4 regions of the Methylobacterium sp. UNC300MFChir4.1 genome follow, and region 1 is predicted to be linked to each of the others. Evidence: riboswitches for the same ligand, from Rfam matches in the RefSeq annotation. Region 1 holds a riboswitch; each other region holds the start of a gene.

Region 1 (4,401 bases):
GACTGGAAAAGGATATCTCAGCCGTTCGTACATCAGAACCTCGTGTGATCGGCTGTCATTTGGATGCGTCTGCGATCGAACTCACATTTTAGAGCGACCGCGCCCGCCTGTTCGGCCATCCAGCGTGAAGCATAAGCGTACCCATCGAGATCGAGAGGCACGCCACGGCGCAACACCTTCCATCGAAAGTGGCTCGGAAGAAGCTCACATCGTCGAACAACCACGGTGTAATCGGTCAAAGAATGATCCGCTTCGGACAGCAAACTCATGATTTGACCTCGTTCTGACGGATGCTCGTGAGCAGGCGAGATTCAAGTTTACTCATAGTACGACGCCGCTCTACCTCCGACATGCCACCCCACATTGCGATTTCTTGACGGGTTCGACCGCATCCGCGGCATAATCCGGTAGCGCCATCGAGGACACAGACTTTCGTGCAGGGGCTCGACGGCTTGCTCGAACTCATGGTCAGCAAACTCTACGGAAGCAGGAGGATCGCGGCGTAGATTTGCTTAACTGTTCGGTTTGACCTCTCGTCGTCCGGACGCCTGGTCGAGGCGACGCAGGAGCTTGTGGGCATCGGCAGAGGTCCAGATCCGGCTGCCGCGGGTCTTGCTCAGACCGCGACAGGTCATCTCGCCTGCGATCTCGGTCGCGGACCACCCGGTTTGGTCGACGATCGCCTTCAAGATAGGTTCAAGGCTGTTCGTGTAGAGGCGTGCTCGGGTCGAAGCTGCCGCCCCCCCCTGGCCTCACCGATGCGATAACGGGGCCGACGCGCATCGACCGGTTCCTGATCGTCACGGAGAGTGCGCATTGTCAGCCTTGTCGAGGAGTAAGCCGGCCGGCCGGCGGACCGGATCGGGGCTCGTGCGTTGCCAGAGGGGCATCAGGCCAATCTCTAAGCCTCCGGTGTCGGGCTGCTATCGATCTGGGGCGCAACCTGCCGACGAAGCAGTCCACGCAGTTCGGGACGACGGGCGACATAGAAGAGCGCAGCACCGGCTGTAACCGCTGTCGCTGCAGCGAGGCCAGGCCGACGGCGGACAGCCGCACCGATCGCATTCGTGATCTCGCCGACAGATTGCTGCGCGAGGCTGTCAGCGAACGCATCGACGTCGCGCGCGGCCCGCTCGCAACTCGCTTTGATCCATGGGAAGCCGTCGAGGTTCTTACTGGTGACCTTGAACGCAGTGGCGACATCCGCAGCGGCTTTGGCGGCCTGGTCCTTGCGCTGCGTGGCGTAGGCTTGCACCTGCGCACGAAGATTCTGTCCGACCGCTTCGGCCTGAACACTCACAGTCGTTGCGCCGCGCGCCTGAGCACCTTCAGGTACGCCGGCAGGAGAGAGTGGATCGTGAGAGCGAAGATCGGACACTGGCGAACCCCGACAGATTGGGGCGAAGGCCAGGCGGACGCATTGCATCTCGGTGCGGATACGCCATCCCGACGCAGCCGCTGCAAGCGACCCACCGGGACACCCCGCCCGAGAGACGTTCATCGATCGAGGCAGGTCTCCTGGCTCACGGATCACCGTCTCTGCCTGGCCTTCCCGGCGCGAGCGCCAGTGACCATTGTCGACAAAGACTCACCGCTTACAGTTGCGGGGGCAGCTCCGGCATCGCCTTTTCAGGCTCACCGAATTCCCTCTTAGCCTCGACCCGGCGAGCCGGTTCGAGGAACCACGATAGCCAAGCATGGCGCGAAGCTATGGAGTTTGTCAAAGCGGCTTATTGATCTGCCTCGGCCACGGCCGACCGTGTCCGCGGCGAGAGCCCCCTTCGGGGTTCAAGGACATCGATGTGTCGAGACCGATCGTTCAGAAGGCCATGAACGATCCGAGGCAGGCAATCGTCCGCCGTCAAGGGTGGCGACACGGCGGCGTATCCGACCCGACACACCACCCGGATGAAAATACGAGTTCAAACGTAGACGCAGGATTGCGCCTTGACGGCGAGCGCCGCCCGAATGCTAAGCCTTGCCGGACGGTTCCCTTTGGGGATCAAAAGGGAACGTGGTGAGGGGCTAGTCCCGAAGCCACGGCTGCCCCCGCAACTGTAAGCGGCGAGCCCAGCACCACCGCGTCACTGGATGCGTGTCATTCGGGAAGACGGTGCAAGGGCGACGACCCGCGAGCCAGGAGACCTGCCGTCAGCCGTGGTCACACGCGAAACGCGTTGGGCGGGGTGTCCTGACGGGTGTCGAATCGCTGGGCTGCTGCCGAGCGCGGCGACTTCATTCGCGGTGACGTGCCACTGCCGCCGTCGAGGCTTACGTGTCCCGTCGTTCTCTTCGCGCCATGCTCGCGCTTTCAGGTTGCAGCCTCGTCGTGCTGTCGACCGCATCCCATGCGCAGGATCGTCCTGCACAGGCCACTTCCACCGCTGAGACAACGTTGGAGGAGATCTCGGTCACCTCGGAAACGGTAGCCACGAAGCCGCAAACCGCGCCTGCCGCAAGCGCCGGATATGTCGGCGGTGTCACGGGCATCGGCGGCTCGTTGCTCAGCGTGGACTCGGCCAGCTCCGGGATCCTGACCGGGGCGCAGGTCAACAACCGGCCCGTGACCCGCCCCGGCGAGGTGCTGGAGGCCGTCCCGGGGCTCATCGTCACGCAGCACTCGGGCGAGGGTAAAGCCAACCAGTTCTTCCTGCGCGGCTTCAACCTCGACCACGGCACCGACATCGCCCTGTTCCTCGACGGCATGCCGCTCAACATGCGCACCCATGCCCACGGACAGGGCTACGCCGACATCAACTTCCTCATCCCCGAACTCGTCGGCGCGGTGGAGTTCCACAAGGGGCCGTACTTCGTCCGCGACGGCGACTTCGCCTCCGCCGGTTCGGTGCGTATCGACTACCTCGACAGTGTGCAGAAGAACCTCGCGCTCACCTCAATCGGCTCGTTCGGCTACAAGCGCGCCCTATCAATCGCCTCGACCCCGTTCGCTGAAGGCAACCTACTCGTCGCCGCCGACGCGCAGGTCTACGACGGGCCCTGGACCGTGCCGGATGCCCTGCGCAAGATCAGCACGGTCGCCCGCTACAGCCAGGGCACGGCGCTGGACGGGTTCTCCGTCACCGGTATGGCCTACGCTGCCCGCTGGACCGCCACCAACCAGATTCCCGAGCGGGCCATCGTCTCCGGGCTGATCAGCCGCTACGGCACCATCAACCCGACCGATGGCGGCGACACCTCCCGGTTCTCCCTGTCGGGCCGGTTCAGTGCGACGGACGATACCGGGGTCACGAGGGCCTCGGCCTACGTGATCCGCTCGCAGCTCAACCTGTTCAACGACTTCACCTACTTTCTGAACGATCCCGTCAACGGGGACCAGTTCCACCAGCTCGACCAGCGCATCATCGGCGGCGGCGAGGCCTTGCACATCTTCCAGGGCGATCTGTTCGGCCTTCCGATGGAGAACGAGATCGGCGTGCAGACCCGCACCGACTCGATCCGCGTCGGCCTGTTCAACACCACCAACCGGCAGTACCGCTCGGGCATCCTCGACGACCGCGTACTGGAGACGAGCGGTGCCTTCTACTTCGACAACCGCGTGCGCTGGACCGACTGGCTGCGCACCAGCCTCGGCTTCCGGGCCGATGGCTACTACGCGAGCGTCGTGTCGGACACGCCAGCCAATTCCGGGAAGGCGCGGGATGGGATCGTCAACCCGAAGCTCGGCCTCGTCCTGGGCCCCTGGTTCGACACCGAGCTCTACGTGAACTACGGCGGCGGCTTCCACTCGAACGACGTGCGCGGCGTGACCGCCACCGTCGATCCGACCTCGTCGCTGTTTAACACCACCCGCTCGCCCTTCCTCGTCCCATCCACCGGCTACGAGATCGGCCTGCGCAATCGCTCCATCGCCGGGCTGGAGACGAGCCTGGCCCTGTTCCGGCTCGATTTCGCGTCGGAGAACCTGTTCCAGGGCGACACCGGTACCACCGAGCCGAGCCGCCCGACCCGCCGCTTCGGCGTCGAATGGACGAACCGCTACACGGTGACACCGTGGCTGTCGCTGGAGGGCGACCTGACGATCACCAACGCCCGCTTCTCGGACTACGACCCCGTCGGAAATCGGGTGCCGGAAGCGCCGACGACCATCGCCTCGGCGGGCGTAACCTTCGGCCAGCCATTGGGCTGGTTCGGCTCGCTCCGCTTCCGGTATTTCGGGCCGCGCCCGCTGATCGAGGACAACTCGATCCGCTCGCGTCCGACCGCGCTACTCAACGGTCGGGTCGGCTACAATTTCGAGAATGGCGTGAGCGTCTCGCTGGACGTGCTGAACCTGACGAACAGCAAGTCGGACCAGATCACCTACGCCTACGTCTCCCGCCTGCCCGGGGAACCGGCCGAGGGACTTGTCGACCGCGTCCTCCATCCTGTCGAACCGACAGC
Region 2 (4,401 bases), on a different contig from region 1:
TCGCCGGCAACACTGCCCTGTGCACGGTGGGGCGCGCTGGCAACGACCTTCACTATCGCGGGTACGACATCCTCGATCTCGCCGAGAGCAGCGAGTTCGAGGAGATCGCCCATCTGCTGATCCACGGCACGTTGCCCACTCCGGCGCAGCTCTCGGCCTACAAGGCGAGGCTGCGGGCGCTGCGCGGCCTGCCCTCGGCGGTGAAGGCGGCGCTGGAGACGCTACCGGCCGCCGCCCACCCGATGGATGTGCTGCATTCCGGGGCCTCGATCCTGGGTTGCGTCCTGCCGGAGGCGCACGACCATAACCATGCCGGCGCCCGCGACATCGCCGACCGCTTGATCGCCTCCTTCGGCTCGATGCTGCTCTACTGGCATCAATACGCCCAGAACGGCCGCCGCATCGACGTCGAGACTGACGATGAGTCCATCGGCGGCCACGTCTTGCATCTGCTGCACGGGCGCCCTCCGAGCGAGAGCTTCGTGCGCGCCATGCATACCTCGCTGATCCTCTACGCCGAGCACGAGTTCAACGCCTCGACCTTCACGGCGCGGACCATCGCCGGGACGGGCTCGGACATGTATTCCTGCGTAGCCGGGGCAATCGGCGCCCTACGGGGCCCCAAGCACGGCGGCGCCAACGAGGCGGCCTTAGATGTCCAGAAGCGCTATGTCGATGCCGATCAAGCCGAGGCCGACATTCGCCGCCGGGTCGAGGCGAAGGAGGTGGTCATCGGCTTCGGTCACCCGGTCTACACGATTGCCGATCCACGCAACGCGATCATCAAACGGGTGGCCCGGTCTCTGTCCGAGCAGGCCGGCGCCATGAAGATGTTTTGCATTGCCGAGCGGATCGAACAGGTCATGGGCGAGACCAAGCGGATGTTCCCGAACCTCGACTGGTACTCGGCCGTCCTCTACCACATGATGGGTGTGCCGACGGCGATGTTCACGCCGCTGTTCGTCATCTCGCGCACCTCGGGCTGGTCCGCCCACGTGATCGAGCAGCGAGCGGACAACAAGATCATCCGGCCCTCGGCCAATTATGTCGGCCCGGAGAACCTGCCCTTCGTCCCTCTGGCCGAGCGCGGCCTGCCCCTCCACGCCTGAGGCGAATCTTCCGATGCCCTATCTCGTGGCCGACGATTTGCCCGCCGAAAATGCCGGCCTGCGCTTCCGCCGGCTGCTGGACCAGCCCGGTATCGCGCGACTTCCGGGCGCTCATAACGGGCAGGCCGCGCTTCAGGCCAAGGCGGCCGGGTTCGAAGGCCTCTATCTCTCCGGCGCGGCCATGACCGCGTCCATGGGCCTGCCCGATCTCGGGATCATCACCGTCGACGAGGTGGCGTTCTTCATCCGCCAGATCGTCCGGGCCTCGGGCCTGCCGCTGCTCGTCGATGGCGATACCGGCTACGGCGAGGTGCTGAACGTGATGCACATGGTCCGCACCTTCGAGGAGGCGGGCGCCGCAGCCGTCCATCTGGAGGACCAGATCCTTCCCAAGAAGTGCGGCCACCTCAACGACAAGAAGCTCGCGGACGCGCACGACATGGTCGCCAAGGTCGCCGCCGCCGCGAGGGCGCGGCGCCACCTCTACGTCATCGCCCGGACCGACGCGGCGGCGAGCGAGGGACTCGACGGCGCGGTTGCGCGCGCGAAACTCTACGTGGAGGCGGGGGCCGATGCGATCTTCCCCGAGGCGTTGAATACGCCGGAGATGTTCAAGGCCTTCGCGCAGGCCATGCCCGGCGTGCCGCTCCTCGCCAACATGACGGAGTTCGGCTGCACTCCATTCTTCACGGCCTCCGAGTTCGAATCCTTCGGCTACAAGATGATCATCTGGCCGGTCAGCTCCCTGCGAGTTGCCAACAAGGCCCAGGCCGAACTCTATGCGGCGCTCGCGCGGGACGACGGCGCCCATGGCATGGTCGACCGCATGCAGACTCGCGCGGACCTCTATGCCTCGATCGGCCTGCATGCCTACGAGGCGCTCGACAGCTCCATCGTCCAGACCATCGTTCCGGAAGGGATGCCGCAGTGATGAATGCTTGATTTACCCTTGGCTATTTTGATCGCGCTCACGGTTGGTTGACGCCCCTGGTACGACTGCCTTCCATCCGTCCCGCAAACCTGTCACCATCGCACGCTGAGGGGGCTTCGCGATCATCAGAGTTCGGGGATGTTGTCCTTATCCGAAGAGGCGGGATCGCTCACGGTTACGTTTGATCCGGATGCCGATCTCACGCTCAATCTGGCCTCCAGAAAGAATCTTGCTCTGGCACGGATTAAAGCCTGTTTGAAGCGGCATAATCCGAAAGATCTATATGCCGACGATCGGATCGTACGAGCATATTATGGTCGAATATCAAAAAGAGCGCGTGATACTCTGGTGAACGAGGCTTACTCGATTTCAAAGGAGATCAAGCAAATGCCTCTGACGCCGAGAATGGTCTGCAGTATCTTGAATATCTCATCGCAGGAGAGAATCAGGCTGATGCGGGAAGGCAAAATTAATCGATCTGGACAATCTCAATTTTGTTCTGATAATCATCAGGGTTATTTCTCTCTATTTTCGTCAGAGAGCGTTCGAGATTACTTAAGATCTATTCGGAGCTAAATTGTGTCAATTATTAGCGTTTTATTATAACCGATATAAAATCAAAACGGTTCATATTACGAGATCTGCCAATAGATAAACGCTTTGTATCAAGATCTCGAAATATCGACGACAGCTCGCCGGGACTTTCCCTGTCGCTGCAAAGTCACAGGCGCCCGCTCTTCCTGCAAGGCGCATTGACGAGGTTTCACGGCCTGCCGATAGTCGCCTGGACGGTTCCCCTCAGGGATCGAAAGGGAATGCGGTGAGGGCTTTCGAGCCCAATTCCGCGGCTGCCCCCGCAACTGTAAGCGGCGAGCCTTCCTGCCACCGATGTCACTGGGCGGCCTCGCCTGGGAAGACGGTGGGAGGGCACCGACCCGCGAGCCAGGAGACCTGCCGTCAGCCGTGGTCACACGCGGAGCTTGCCGGGCGGGGTGTCCTGGGAGGTGTCGCGGCGCCGCGGTTCCCTTGAGGACGCGACCGCCGAGGCCTCGTTCGCGGTGACGTGCCACAGCCGTCCCCCGAGGCCGTCCCGTGTCCTGTTCCGTCCCCTCCGCGCTTCGGCGCAGCCTAGCGCTGTCCTGCGCCGCATCCGCGCTGCTCGTCTCCGCTCCCGCTCTCGCGCAGCAGGTCGCCGCGCCGTTCGCCGATGCCCAGGGAGGCGCGCAGGCTGCGGTCTCCCTGTCCGAGATCTCGGTTTCGGCCACGGGCGTGCCGACGCCGATCGCCAACACAGGATCGAGTGTCACCGTGCTCACCGACCGCCTGCTTCAGGAGCAGCAGCGCCGGACGGTGCCGGATGCCCTGCAGCAGGTGCCGGGCCTCAACGTCGTGCAGACCGGCGGCGCCGGCGGCCAGACCTCGGTCTTCATCCGCGGCACCAACTCGAACCACGTGAAGGTCCAGATCGACGGCATCGACGTCAACGACCCCTCGACCCCGAACCGAGCCTTCGACTTCAGCCAGCTCCAGACCTACGACCTTTCGCGGATCGAGGTGCTGCGCGGGCCCCAAAGCGGCCTCTACGGAGCCGACGCCATCGGCGGCGTCATCTCCGTCGTGACCAAGCGTGGCGAAGGGCCGGCTCGGGCAACGGCGACCGTCGAGGGCGGCTCGTTCGGCACCTTCAACCAGTTCGGGAACGTCTCCGGCTCGGAGGGGATCTTCGACTACTCGGTCTCGGTCGGCCACATCCGGCAATCGGCCGTTCAGGTCACCCCGTTCGAGCTGCTGCCCCGCGGCGTACCGCTGCGGACCGCCTTCACCGACATCAAGACGATCTCGACCAAGCTGGGCGCGCAACTCACCGATGAGTTCCGGCTCAACTACGTCCTGCGCTTCTCCGACAGCGCCTATCTCGACCAAGCCGACGGCGGTTTTCCGTACGTGCCGCTGCCGTACCGGAACCTCAACGACCAGCAGCAGCTGATCATGAGGGGCGAGGCCGAGTGGACGCCGGTACCGGGCTTCCACAACGTCTTCGGGGCGAACTACTCGAAGTTCGACCGCCTGTTCGCCGGCCCGCTGGATCCCCTCGCGCCACCGACACCCACCACCTACCTCGGCGAGCGAACCCGGTTCGACTACCGAGGCGACTGGCAGGTCTCTCCCGGAAACCTCGTCCTGTTCGGGGCCCAGCGCGAGGACGAGCGCTTCGAGACGACCGGCATCGACAGGTCCAACGGCAACACCGCCGGCTTCGCCGAGCTTCAGACGACGCCCTTTGCGGGCGCCGCGCTCGTGGCCAACATCCGCCATGACGCGAACGACCAGTTCGGCGGCGCGACCACCTACCGGGTGGCG
Region 3 (4,401 bases), on a different contig from region 1:
ACGACCACGAGGTCGGCGCAGAGGAGCTGGTCCTCGAACACCTCCTCCAGGGGGTTGTCGTGGTCGACCGACTGGTCGGCGGCGCGCTGGGCCGCGAGGGCCTCCGGATCCTCCGCGAAGGCGCCCGAGGCCACCGCCGGGCCGTCGACAACCGCGACCACTCCGTCGACGGTCACCCGCGAGCGGATCGCCGGCCACTGGAACGCCTGGACCAGCGGCTTCGGCAGGGCGAGGCCGGAGGTCTCGATCAGGATGTGCTCCGGCGGCTCGGCGCGGCCGAGAAGGGTCTCCAGCGCCGGCACGAAATCGTCCGCGACCGTGCAGCAGATGCAGCCGTTCGGCAGCTCGACGATGGCGTCCTCGGTGCAGCCCTCGACGCCGCAGGCGGCCAGGAAGGACTTGTCGAAGCCGATATCACCGAACTCGTTCACCAGGATCGCGAGGCGGCGCCCCTTGGCGTTCTCGACCACGTGGCGGACGAGGGTCGTCTTGCCGGCCCCGAGGAAGCCGGTGACGATGGTGCAGGGGATCTTGTTCACGAGGGTCATTCCGCGGGCTCCAGGGTGCCGGCGGGGACCGGGCGGGGTTCTGGGAAAGGGGGAATGCGGGCGATCACGCCCTTGCGGAACGCCTCCGGACGCTCGCGCCAGGGCACGATGCCGTCCGGGGTCGCCGCGTAGGCCGCGAGCCCGCCGAGGATGATCTCGGCCGAGGCGGCCGGATCCATGTCGCCGTAGACGTAGGTCCAGCGGTCGGCCGCGGCGACCGCCACGGTGCAGGGCCGCTTGCAGACCGAAAGGCACTCCACCGCCTCGACCCGCAGGTCCGGCGTGGCGCCGCTCCGCGCTCGAAGCGCCTCCAGCAGGCGGGCCCCGGCGCGGGGCCCGTCGGGGTCGTCGTCCGGCCGGCGGCAGGTGGTGCAGACGTAGAGAACGGTCTCAGGCACGGGCCGCTCCCCGATCCGCGCCGCGGGCGAAGGCCTGCCACGCCCAGCCGAGCCCCAGCCCGATCAGGATCCAGAACACGAAGCTGATGGCGAGCGACCGCGCGGCGAATTGCGCGGCGAGCGCGGCCGGAAGTTCGGACGCGGCCTCGGGCGCCTGCGGGGCACCGACGACGTGCGGCGCGATGATCAGGACGAGCCCCCCGAGGATCGTGATCAGCGCGCGGCGAATCGTGATCAGGTAGAGCCCCATGCCGGTCGCCGCGGCGGTCATCACCCACCACGCCTGCCGCGTCGCGAGCGGGGCCGCCGCGCTGCCGGGCAGTTCCGGCGGCAGGCCGAGACCCGGCGCGAGCGCGACGCTGGCGAAGGCGGCCACCGCGAAGGCGAGGCCGACCTGCGGCGTGGGTTCGCGGCTGCAGGCGAGCATCACCGCGCCGAGCAGCAGCGCGTAGCCGACGCCGCCCACGAGTGTCGCGAGCCCGGTGAAGGCCATCCGCGGCAGGCCGGGCGCGGGCTGCCATTCCGGCGCGGCGTCGGGCGCGGCGTGGTCGTGCCCGGCATGGGCGAGCACGATCGGGAACGCCTTGATCGGGAGCGCCTTGGCAGCCCGGTTCGGCGCCTCCTGCTGCTCGTAGCGCTCGGCCGCGACGATCAGCGGCGAGGTCAGCGTGAGTTCGAGGCCCGTCACGATGGCAGCCGCGAAGAAGCCGGCGGCGAGGGCCGCCGACAGGAGCCGGATGATCATCCCTGGTCCGGGGACGTCAGTGGCAGGGGAAGTTCTGGGTGTGCCGGAAATCGTGCGCCGCGTTGTGGAGCGCGATCGCCGGCGAGAAGCCCGCCATGAACAGCAGGCCGAGGCCCAGCACGGCCGCGAGTGCGACGGCGATCGGGCGCTCCGACGCGCGGGTGCCGGCGGCGATGGGGGCGAGGGTTTGCGTCGTCATCAGAAGCGTCTCCAGCCGCCCCACCGGCGGCATTGCGGGATCCTGTCGCGACGGCAGGTCTCCTGGCTCGCGGCTCGGCGCGCCCACCGCCTTCCCGGATCGCTCCGGTGGCGCTTGGCGGGCGCTCGCCGCTCACAGTTGCGGGGGCAGCCGCGGAATCGGGGCTTCAAACCCCTCACCGCATTCCCTTTTCACCCCGTCTCCGGGGCACCGTCGCCCGGCCGTTGTAGACGCATGACCGCCGGGACACAACGGAGCGGCGCCGGATCGCGGCCGTTTCCCGCGCCCGCCCCGCGATCGGGGCGGGCTTGACGGCCGCGCCCCGGAGCGGGCACCGCCGCACCCGATACCCGCCCGGCCCCGGCGCGGGCGCTGAACTCTCGGAGACCCGATGGCCCCGACAGACGATCCGACCCCGGTTCTCGTCGATCTCGCGGCCGGCCGTGAGCCGCGGATCGTCTCCGATGCGGGCACGGGAACGACGTGGCTCGAGGTCGACCTCGGCGGCCGCTTCCCGATCCATTCCGTCGCCCTGCGGCCGGGGGAGGGGGCGGTTCCCGCGGAGCCTGGCGACGTCGCGGTGGCGGTCTCGCAGGACGGCGTGACGTGGGCCGAGCCGGACCTTGCCGGCTGGACCGCGACCCCGGACGCCCTCGTCGCCGCGATCGTCCCCGACGAGCGGGCCTGGGCGCGCGCGGTCCGGATCGCCGCGCCTGAACCGGCCCGGATCGCCGGCATCGGCATCCGCGCCGACGAGGCCGCGGTCGACCTGATCGCGCTGCGGGCGATGCTCGGCCTCGACGTGACGCTCCTGAACGAGACGCCCGGCGCCAACGTCTACGTCACCTACGCGCTCCAGTCGGCGCCCGACCGCGCCAGCCATGCCCTGGTCGGCCTGTCGCTGTTCGAGAACGGCGCCTTCGGCAACTGCCTCGTCCAGTACATCATCGCGGTGACGATCGCGAAGGCGCTCAACCTGAAATACATCAAGGTGCCCAAGGTCGACCGCAGCAAGGTGATCTTCCTGACCGAGCGGCTGACCTGCGACGGCCTCACCTTCATCCCGCCGGACGAGCCGCTGCCGGCGGACGGCTACTTCCTGTCGGGCCTGTACTTCGACCCGACGCAGTTCGAGCGCGTGACCGCGCTGCGGGGGCCGACGGATTCGCGCGCGATCGTGCAGAGCGTGATCCGGCCGCTGTTCAACGGCCTGCCGAAGAGCTTCCCGGTGAAGCCCGACGACCAGCTCCTGATCCACATCCGGTCGGGCGACATCTTCAGCACCTGGGTCGATCCGCACTATCCGCAGCCGCCCTTCGCGTTCTACCGGATGGTCATCGGCCGGCTCCTGGCCGAGGGCCGGATCCGCTCGGTCAAGCTCGTCTTCGAGAACAGGCTGAACCCGGTCATCGCCGAGGTGGAGGCGTACGCGGAGCGGCGCGGATTGCCGGTGGAGATCCAGAGCGAGTCGCTGATCTCCGACGTCGCGGCGCTCGTGAACGGCCGCTACCTCGTCTTCGGGCTGGGGACCTTCGGGCCGGGGATCTGCCACCTCTCGGACCACGTCGAGCAGGTCTTCTACTTCGCGTCGAACTGGCCGCAGGGCTTCCAGTCGATCCCCACCATCGGGAAGGTGGTCGAGGTCCGCGATCTCGAGGGCCGCTACATGAAGGTCGGCGAGTGGCAGAACACCGACGCGCAGCGCCGGACGATGGTGGATTACCCGGCCGAGGCCCTCGCCTTCGACGACGCGTGACCGGCGCGGTGGGCCTGAGGCGCTACGGCGCGGTCCTGAGATGCTCGGCGGGGGCTCCGGCCGGCCGGGTCGAGCCGGCGTCGCGCACCTTCAGGGCGTCCGTGTACATCCGCTCCACGTCCGTCCGGAAGGCGGCGCGCGAATCCGGACGCGTGTAGAACATGTGCCCGCCCGGATAGACCGCGAGGCTCAGGCGGCCGGCGGCGTAGGCCGGGACCTGCGCCAGCAGGAGCTTCGAGGCGAAGTAGGGCGTCACCAGGTCGGTGAAGCCGTGCGCCACGAGGACGCGCAGGTTCCCGTCGAGCGCCAGATCGCCCTTCAGGTTCGACAGGACCTCCGGGGCCTGCCGGCCCGAGCCCCAGTTCCAGCCGCGATTGACGGCGTTGTTCAGGAGCTCGTAGCGCATGTTGGTCACCGGCCATTTCAGCGTCCGCGCGTAGAGGTCGAGCATCGCGCTCGTCAGCGGTGCCTGGAGGGCGGTGAGCTGGGGATCCTCGAAGCTCGACTGGGCGGCGTCCGGGTTCGGGTCCCAGCCGGTGATGCCGGTGTCGTAGGCGCTGGTCACGCGCCCCTCGGCGCGGTCGATCTCGCGCTGGACGCTCCGGGTCGCGAGGCGCGCCGCCTGGGCACGCACCAGGGCGGGGTCGAGACCGACGAGGGGCGCGACCTTCTCGGTCATCCGGGCGACGGCGGCCGTGTCGCTCGGCCCCTTGAGCAGGTCGCTCAGGTACGGGCCCGAGGCGTAGGCCTCCGCG
Region 4 (4,401 bases), on a different contig from region 1:
GCCGGGAACGGCACGTAGAGCATCACCAGCCCGGAGCCGATCCACAGCGCGAAGAACAGCCCCGCGGCTATCCCGGCCCAGCGGTGGAACAGGAGCAGCCAGCGCCGTCCCGCCTTGCCGAGCCGGCGCGGTCGGCTCACCACGTCACCGTGTAGGCGACCTCGACCGAGCGCGGGCGCCCGAGCAGCCAGTTGGTCCCGACCCCGTTCACGGCGTTGCCCGAGATCGCGTAGACCTTGTCGAACAGGTTGTAGACCCGCACGGACAGGCGCGAATCCGCCGTCACCTGATGGTCCAGGACCGCGTTGACGAGGTTGTAGGCGGGGCGCCGCGCCGTGTTGCCGAAGTCGCTGTAGACCTGCCCGACGTTCTGCAGTCCGACCCGCGCGGTCCAGTCGCGGGTGACGTCCCAGGTCAGCCAGAGGTTGGCCACGCGCTCGGGCACGTCGATCGGCTGGTTGCCGGCATACGAGACGGTGGCGCCGTTCACCGTCTGGTCGAACCGGTCGTACTGCGCGTGGAGGAGCGCGAGGTTGCCGTCGAGCCGCCAGCCCGGCGCGAAGCGCCAGCCGAGCGCCAGCTCGAAGCCCTGCGAGGACTGGCTCCCCACCTGCGTGGACAGCGTCGGCTGGCCGGGGATCGCCGAGATCAGGTTGTCCTTGACGATCCGGTAGCCCGCGACGGTCCATTCGAGGGCGCCGTCGAAGGCCAGACCCTTGGCGCCGATCTCGACCTGATCGCCGGTCGCGAGCTTGAAGCCCGCCAGCGACTGCGACAGCGTGATCAGGCTGTTCACCGGGTCGGTGGCGAAGCTGTACTGGGCGTAGAGCGCGCTGTCCGGCGTCGGGTTGTAGACGAGGCCGAACCGGTAGCCGAGCGCCCGGTAGGTCTTCTCGAACCGCGATCCCGTCTGCAGGTCCTCGCGGTTCAGCGTCGGCACGTCGAGGCGCACGCCGGTGAGGAACGACAGCTTGTCCGACAGGATCACCCGGTCCTCGGCGAAGACCGAGGCCTGGCTCGTCTGCGTCGCGTAGGCTGGACGCGCCCGGCCGTTCTGCGGGAACAGGCCCGGATCGTAGCCGGTGAGCGGTACGCTGGTTGTCGGAGCGTCGAAATAGAAGTTGTTGGTGTGGCGGAAGTCGATGTGATTCACGTCGAAGCCGGCCACGAACTGGTTCGGCAGCCCGAACAGGCTGCCCCGGACCGTCGCGTCGAGGCGGTCTCCGACCTGCTCCTGGCTGTGGTAGATCTCCAGGTAGTCGCCCCGGTCCACGAGCCCGGTGCCGCGGTTGTAGCTGTACTGCTCGACGTCGAGCCAGTGGCGCCGGCTGGTCAGCCGGTAGGCGGTGTTGCGGATCGTGATGTCGGCCGAGGGGGACCACTCGGTCTTGAGCTGGGTCCAGTTGTCGGCCCAGGTGATCTTCGCGTCGCGGACGTTGTAGTTGTTGAACCGGATGAGATCCGGGATCCGTCCCTCGACCAGCGGGGTGCCCCAGTAGCGGGCGGGCTCCTGGTAGCCGAGATCGTGGCTCAGGGTGAAGGCGAGGTCGGCGCTCGGCCGGAACAGCAGGGCGGCGGAGACCGCGAGGTTGCGGAAATCGCCCTTCGGCCGCATCCAGCCGTCGGCGCGGTTGCTGCTGACGTTGAGGCGGTACGCGAAGGTGTCGCCGTACTCAGCCTGGCCCAGCGGGCCGCCGGAATCGAGGGCGAGCCGCGCGACCCCGTCGGTGCCGATCACCGCGCGGGCGGCGTTGATCGGCACGAAGACCGGCCTCTTGGGCACCACGTTGATGACGCCGCCGATGGCGCCGTCGCCGTAGAGCACCGAGGACGGCCCGCGCAGCACCTCGATCCGCTCGACGTTCCACGTGTCGAACGGGAAGGTCACGGTGTTGGCGCCGACGTAGAAGCGCGTGCCGTCGTAGAGCTGCTGGATCGAGTTCGGTCCGGCGAAGCCGCGGGACGTGAACGCGCCGTTGCCGTTGCCGGGCGCCGCGATGGTGGTGATGCCGGTCGCGTCCTGGGTCACGGCCTCGGCGATCGTGTCCTGGCCGCGCAGCCGCGCGGTCTCGCCCGACACGATGTCGAGGCTGGCGGGCGTCTCCAGCGGCGTCAGGCCGAGGCGGCTCGCGGTCCGGTCGCGCGTGCGCAGGTTGAGCCCGTTCGGCGGCAGGCGGCCCGGGTCGCCGCCCGCGCCCGCGACCGACAGCTCATCCAGCGTGACCGCCTCCTGGGCGGCGGCCGGACTGGCGAGGAGCGCGAGGAGAACGCCGCAGAGGGGGGCCCGCCCGCCGAGGCAGGAGCGATGGGTCGATGGAGACATGGGGAAAGCGGTCCGTGCGCGGCGCGCGCCGGCCCCCGCGTCCTACAGGCATTGTAATAACATTACAATGCACCCGCCGTGCGAAAGCCTCTCTCTGCGCGGGCGCGCGGCGGCGTCCTGCGACAGGGCTCGAGGGGCTCGGGACGGCGGAGACGGGCATGGGGAACGGCGTCGCGGGCGCGCTTGCTGTGGCACGTCACCGCGAACGAGGCCTCGGCGGCCGCCTCCCCTCGGGACTGGCGGCGCCTCGACACCCGCCAGGACACCCCGCCCGGCGCGTTTCGCGTGTGACCACGGCTGACGGCAGGTCTCCTGGCTCGCGGGTCGCCGCCCTCGCACCGTCTTCCCGGGGTGACCCAGTGACGTGGTGGTGAAGGGCTCGCCGCTTACAGTTGCGGGGGCAGCCGCGGCTTCGGGGCGAACCCCTCACCGCGTTCCCTTTTGATCCCCGAGGGGAACCGTCGAGCACAGCTTGGCCGTAGCGGGGGCGGGCGTCAACCGTGTGTCCGGTTGTTGCCGTGGATCGGCGCGCAGTGCGCCGGTCCGTTGCGACCGCGCCGACGACGGGCTAGCCCCTGCGGGATGACGGTCTGGCGGCCCCCTGCGGAGATTCGCGTGAAGGCGCTGGGCCTGCCCCGGCGCGGCAACAGCCTGCTCGTGGCCGAGGTCCGCGCGGATGACGGGCGGCTGAAAGGCGTCCGGCCGCTCGGCGGCAGCGTCGCGTTCGGCGAGCGGGTCGAGGACGCCCTGATCCGGGAGTTCCGGGAGGAGCTCGGCGTCACCGTCTCGGTGCTCGGCGGCCCCCGCGTCATGGAGAACATCTTCACGCACGAGGGGCAGGTCGGGCACGAGGTGCTGTTCCTGTTCCCCGTCGCCCTGCCGCCGGGGCGGTTCGACGGGCAGGAGCGCTTCGTCTTCCACGAGGATTCCGGCACCGCCTGCGTGGCGCGGTGGTGCGATCTGGACGGGCTCGACGTGCCGGGCGGTCCCGACCTCTTCCCCGCCGGCCTGAAGGACCGCCTCCGCGACGCGTGGCGCGCGGAGCCCTGACGGACCGGGCCGGCCCACTGCCTTTGCCGGTCGGCGCGGGCGATGCTACAGCCGGGCAATCCCATCGGTCCGGACGTCCGCGACGCCGCGGCCCATGCGCCCGGACGCTCCGTCCGACGCGGAGACGGGTGCCGGCGGAAGCATGACGATACGACCTCCCAGAAGCGGCGGGCCGACGGGGCGCAAGCCTCAGGCCGGCAAGTCCAGCGTCAGCAAGTTCAGGGGCGGCAAGGCCCAGGCCGACGGCCGCGCCCGCACGGGCCCGCGCACCAGCGCCCGCGACGCCGCCGAGCGCGCGGCCCGCAACCGCGGCGAGGATGCCGGCACCCGCGATCCCTGGGGCGCGCAGGCCGCTGCGGCCCCGGCGCCGGCCCGGCCGCCGAAGCCGCGCCGCGAGGCCGCCGCACCGCGCGACGCCGCGGCGGGCAAGCCCGGCGGCCGGCCGCCGGCCAAGCGCTCGGCGGCCCCATCCCCAGCCCTCGCCTCTGCCCCCGCGCCCGGTCCGACCCGGCGCGAGCAGCGCGCCGCCGCCTCCGCGACCCTCGCCTCCGGCGTGCAGACCCTGACCGTCGAGCCGGACGAGGCCGGGATGCGGATCGACCGCTTCCTCACCGCCCGCTTCCCGCTCCTGCCCTTCACCCGCGTGCAGACCATCGTCCGCAAGGGCGAGTTGCGGGTCGACGGCAAGCGCGCCAAGCCGAACGACCGGCTGGAGCCGGGCATGAGCGTGCGCGTGCCGCCGCTGCGCCTCGACCAGCCCACCGAGCGGCCGCGCAGCGCCGCCCGCGAGCAGGACGACGCCGCCTTCATCCGGTCGCTGATCCTCTACGAGGATGCCGACATGATGATCCTCAACAAGCCCTTCGGCCTCGCGGTCCAGGGCGGTTCGGGGACGGTCCGGCACGTGGACGGCCTGCTCGCCGCCCTCACGGGTCCGGACGGCCAGAAGCCGCGCCTCGTCCACCGGCTGGACAAGGACACGGCCGGGTGCCTGATCATCGCCAAGACCCGGCTCGCCGCCGCGACGC

Evidence for each region. Region 1 has a riboswitch for cobalamin ahead of BMY19_RS30645 (hypothetical protein). Riboswitches for the same ligand answer to the same signal wherever they lie in the genome.
Region 2: another riboswitch for cobalamin. It lies ahead of BMY19_RS00050 (TonB-dependent receptor plug domain-containing protein); the one in region 1 lies ahead of BMY19_RS30645 (hypothetical protein).
Region 3: another riboswitch for cobalamin. It lies ahead of BMY19_RS03230 (CbtB domain-containing protein); the one in region 1 lies ahead of BMY19_RS30645 (hypothetical protein).
Region 4: another riboswitch for cobalamin. It lies ahead of BMY19_RS19630 (TonB-dependent receptor); the one in region 1 lies ahead of BMY19_RS30645 (hypothetical protein).

What each region holds. Positions count from the first base shown of each region.
Region 1 is NZ_FOCS01000031.1:21,462-25,862, reverse strand. Features, by position in the region: gene BMY19_RS26805 (DUF1289 domain-containing protein) at 266-466, opposite strand; gene BMY19_RS30645 (hypothetical protein) at 902-1,300, opposite strand; cobalamin riboswitch at 1,491-1,702, opposite strand; cobalamin riboswitch at 1,970-2,168, shown strand; gene BMY19_RS26800 (TonB-dependent receptor) at 2,300-4,401, shown strand, end outside.
Region 2 is NZ_FOCS01000001.1:6,043-10,443, forward strand. Features, by position in the region: gene prpC (bifunctional 2-methylcitrate synthase/citrate synthase) at 1-1,109, shown strand, start outside; gene prpB (methylisocitrate lyase) at 1,123-2,040, shown strand; cobalamin riboswitch at 2,813-3,014, shown strand; gene BMY19_RS00050 (TonB-dependent receptor plug domain-containing protein) at 3,133-4,401, shown strand, end outside.
Region 3 is NZ_FOCS01000001.1:665,665-670,065, forward strand. Features, by position in the region: gene cobW (cobalamin biosynthesis protein CobW) at 1-548, opposite strand, end outside; gene BMY19_RS03220 (DUF1636 domain-containing protein) at 545-946, opposite strand; gene BMY19_RS03225 (CbtA family protein) at 939-1,691, opposite strand; gene BMY19_RS03230 (CbtB domain-containing protein) at 1,708-1,890, opposite strand; cobalamin riboswitch at 1,925-2,120, opposite strand; gene BMY19_RS03235 (discoidin domain-containing protein) at 2,282-3,646, shown strand; gene BMY19_RS03240 (S10 family peptidase) at 3,669-4,401, opposite strand, start outside.
Region 4 is NZ_FOCS01000015.1:54,587-58,987, reverse strand. Features, by position in the region: gene BMY19_RS19635 (peptidase) at 1-143, opposite strand, end outside; gene BMY19_RS19630 (TonB-dependent receptor) at 137-2,323, opposite strand; cobalamin riboswitch at 2,608-2,801, opposite strand; gene BMY19_RS19625 (NUDIX hydrolase) at 2,906-3,373, shown strand; gene BMY19_RS19620 (RluA family pseudouridine synthase) at 3,516-4,401, shown strand, end outside.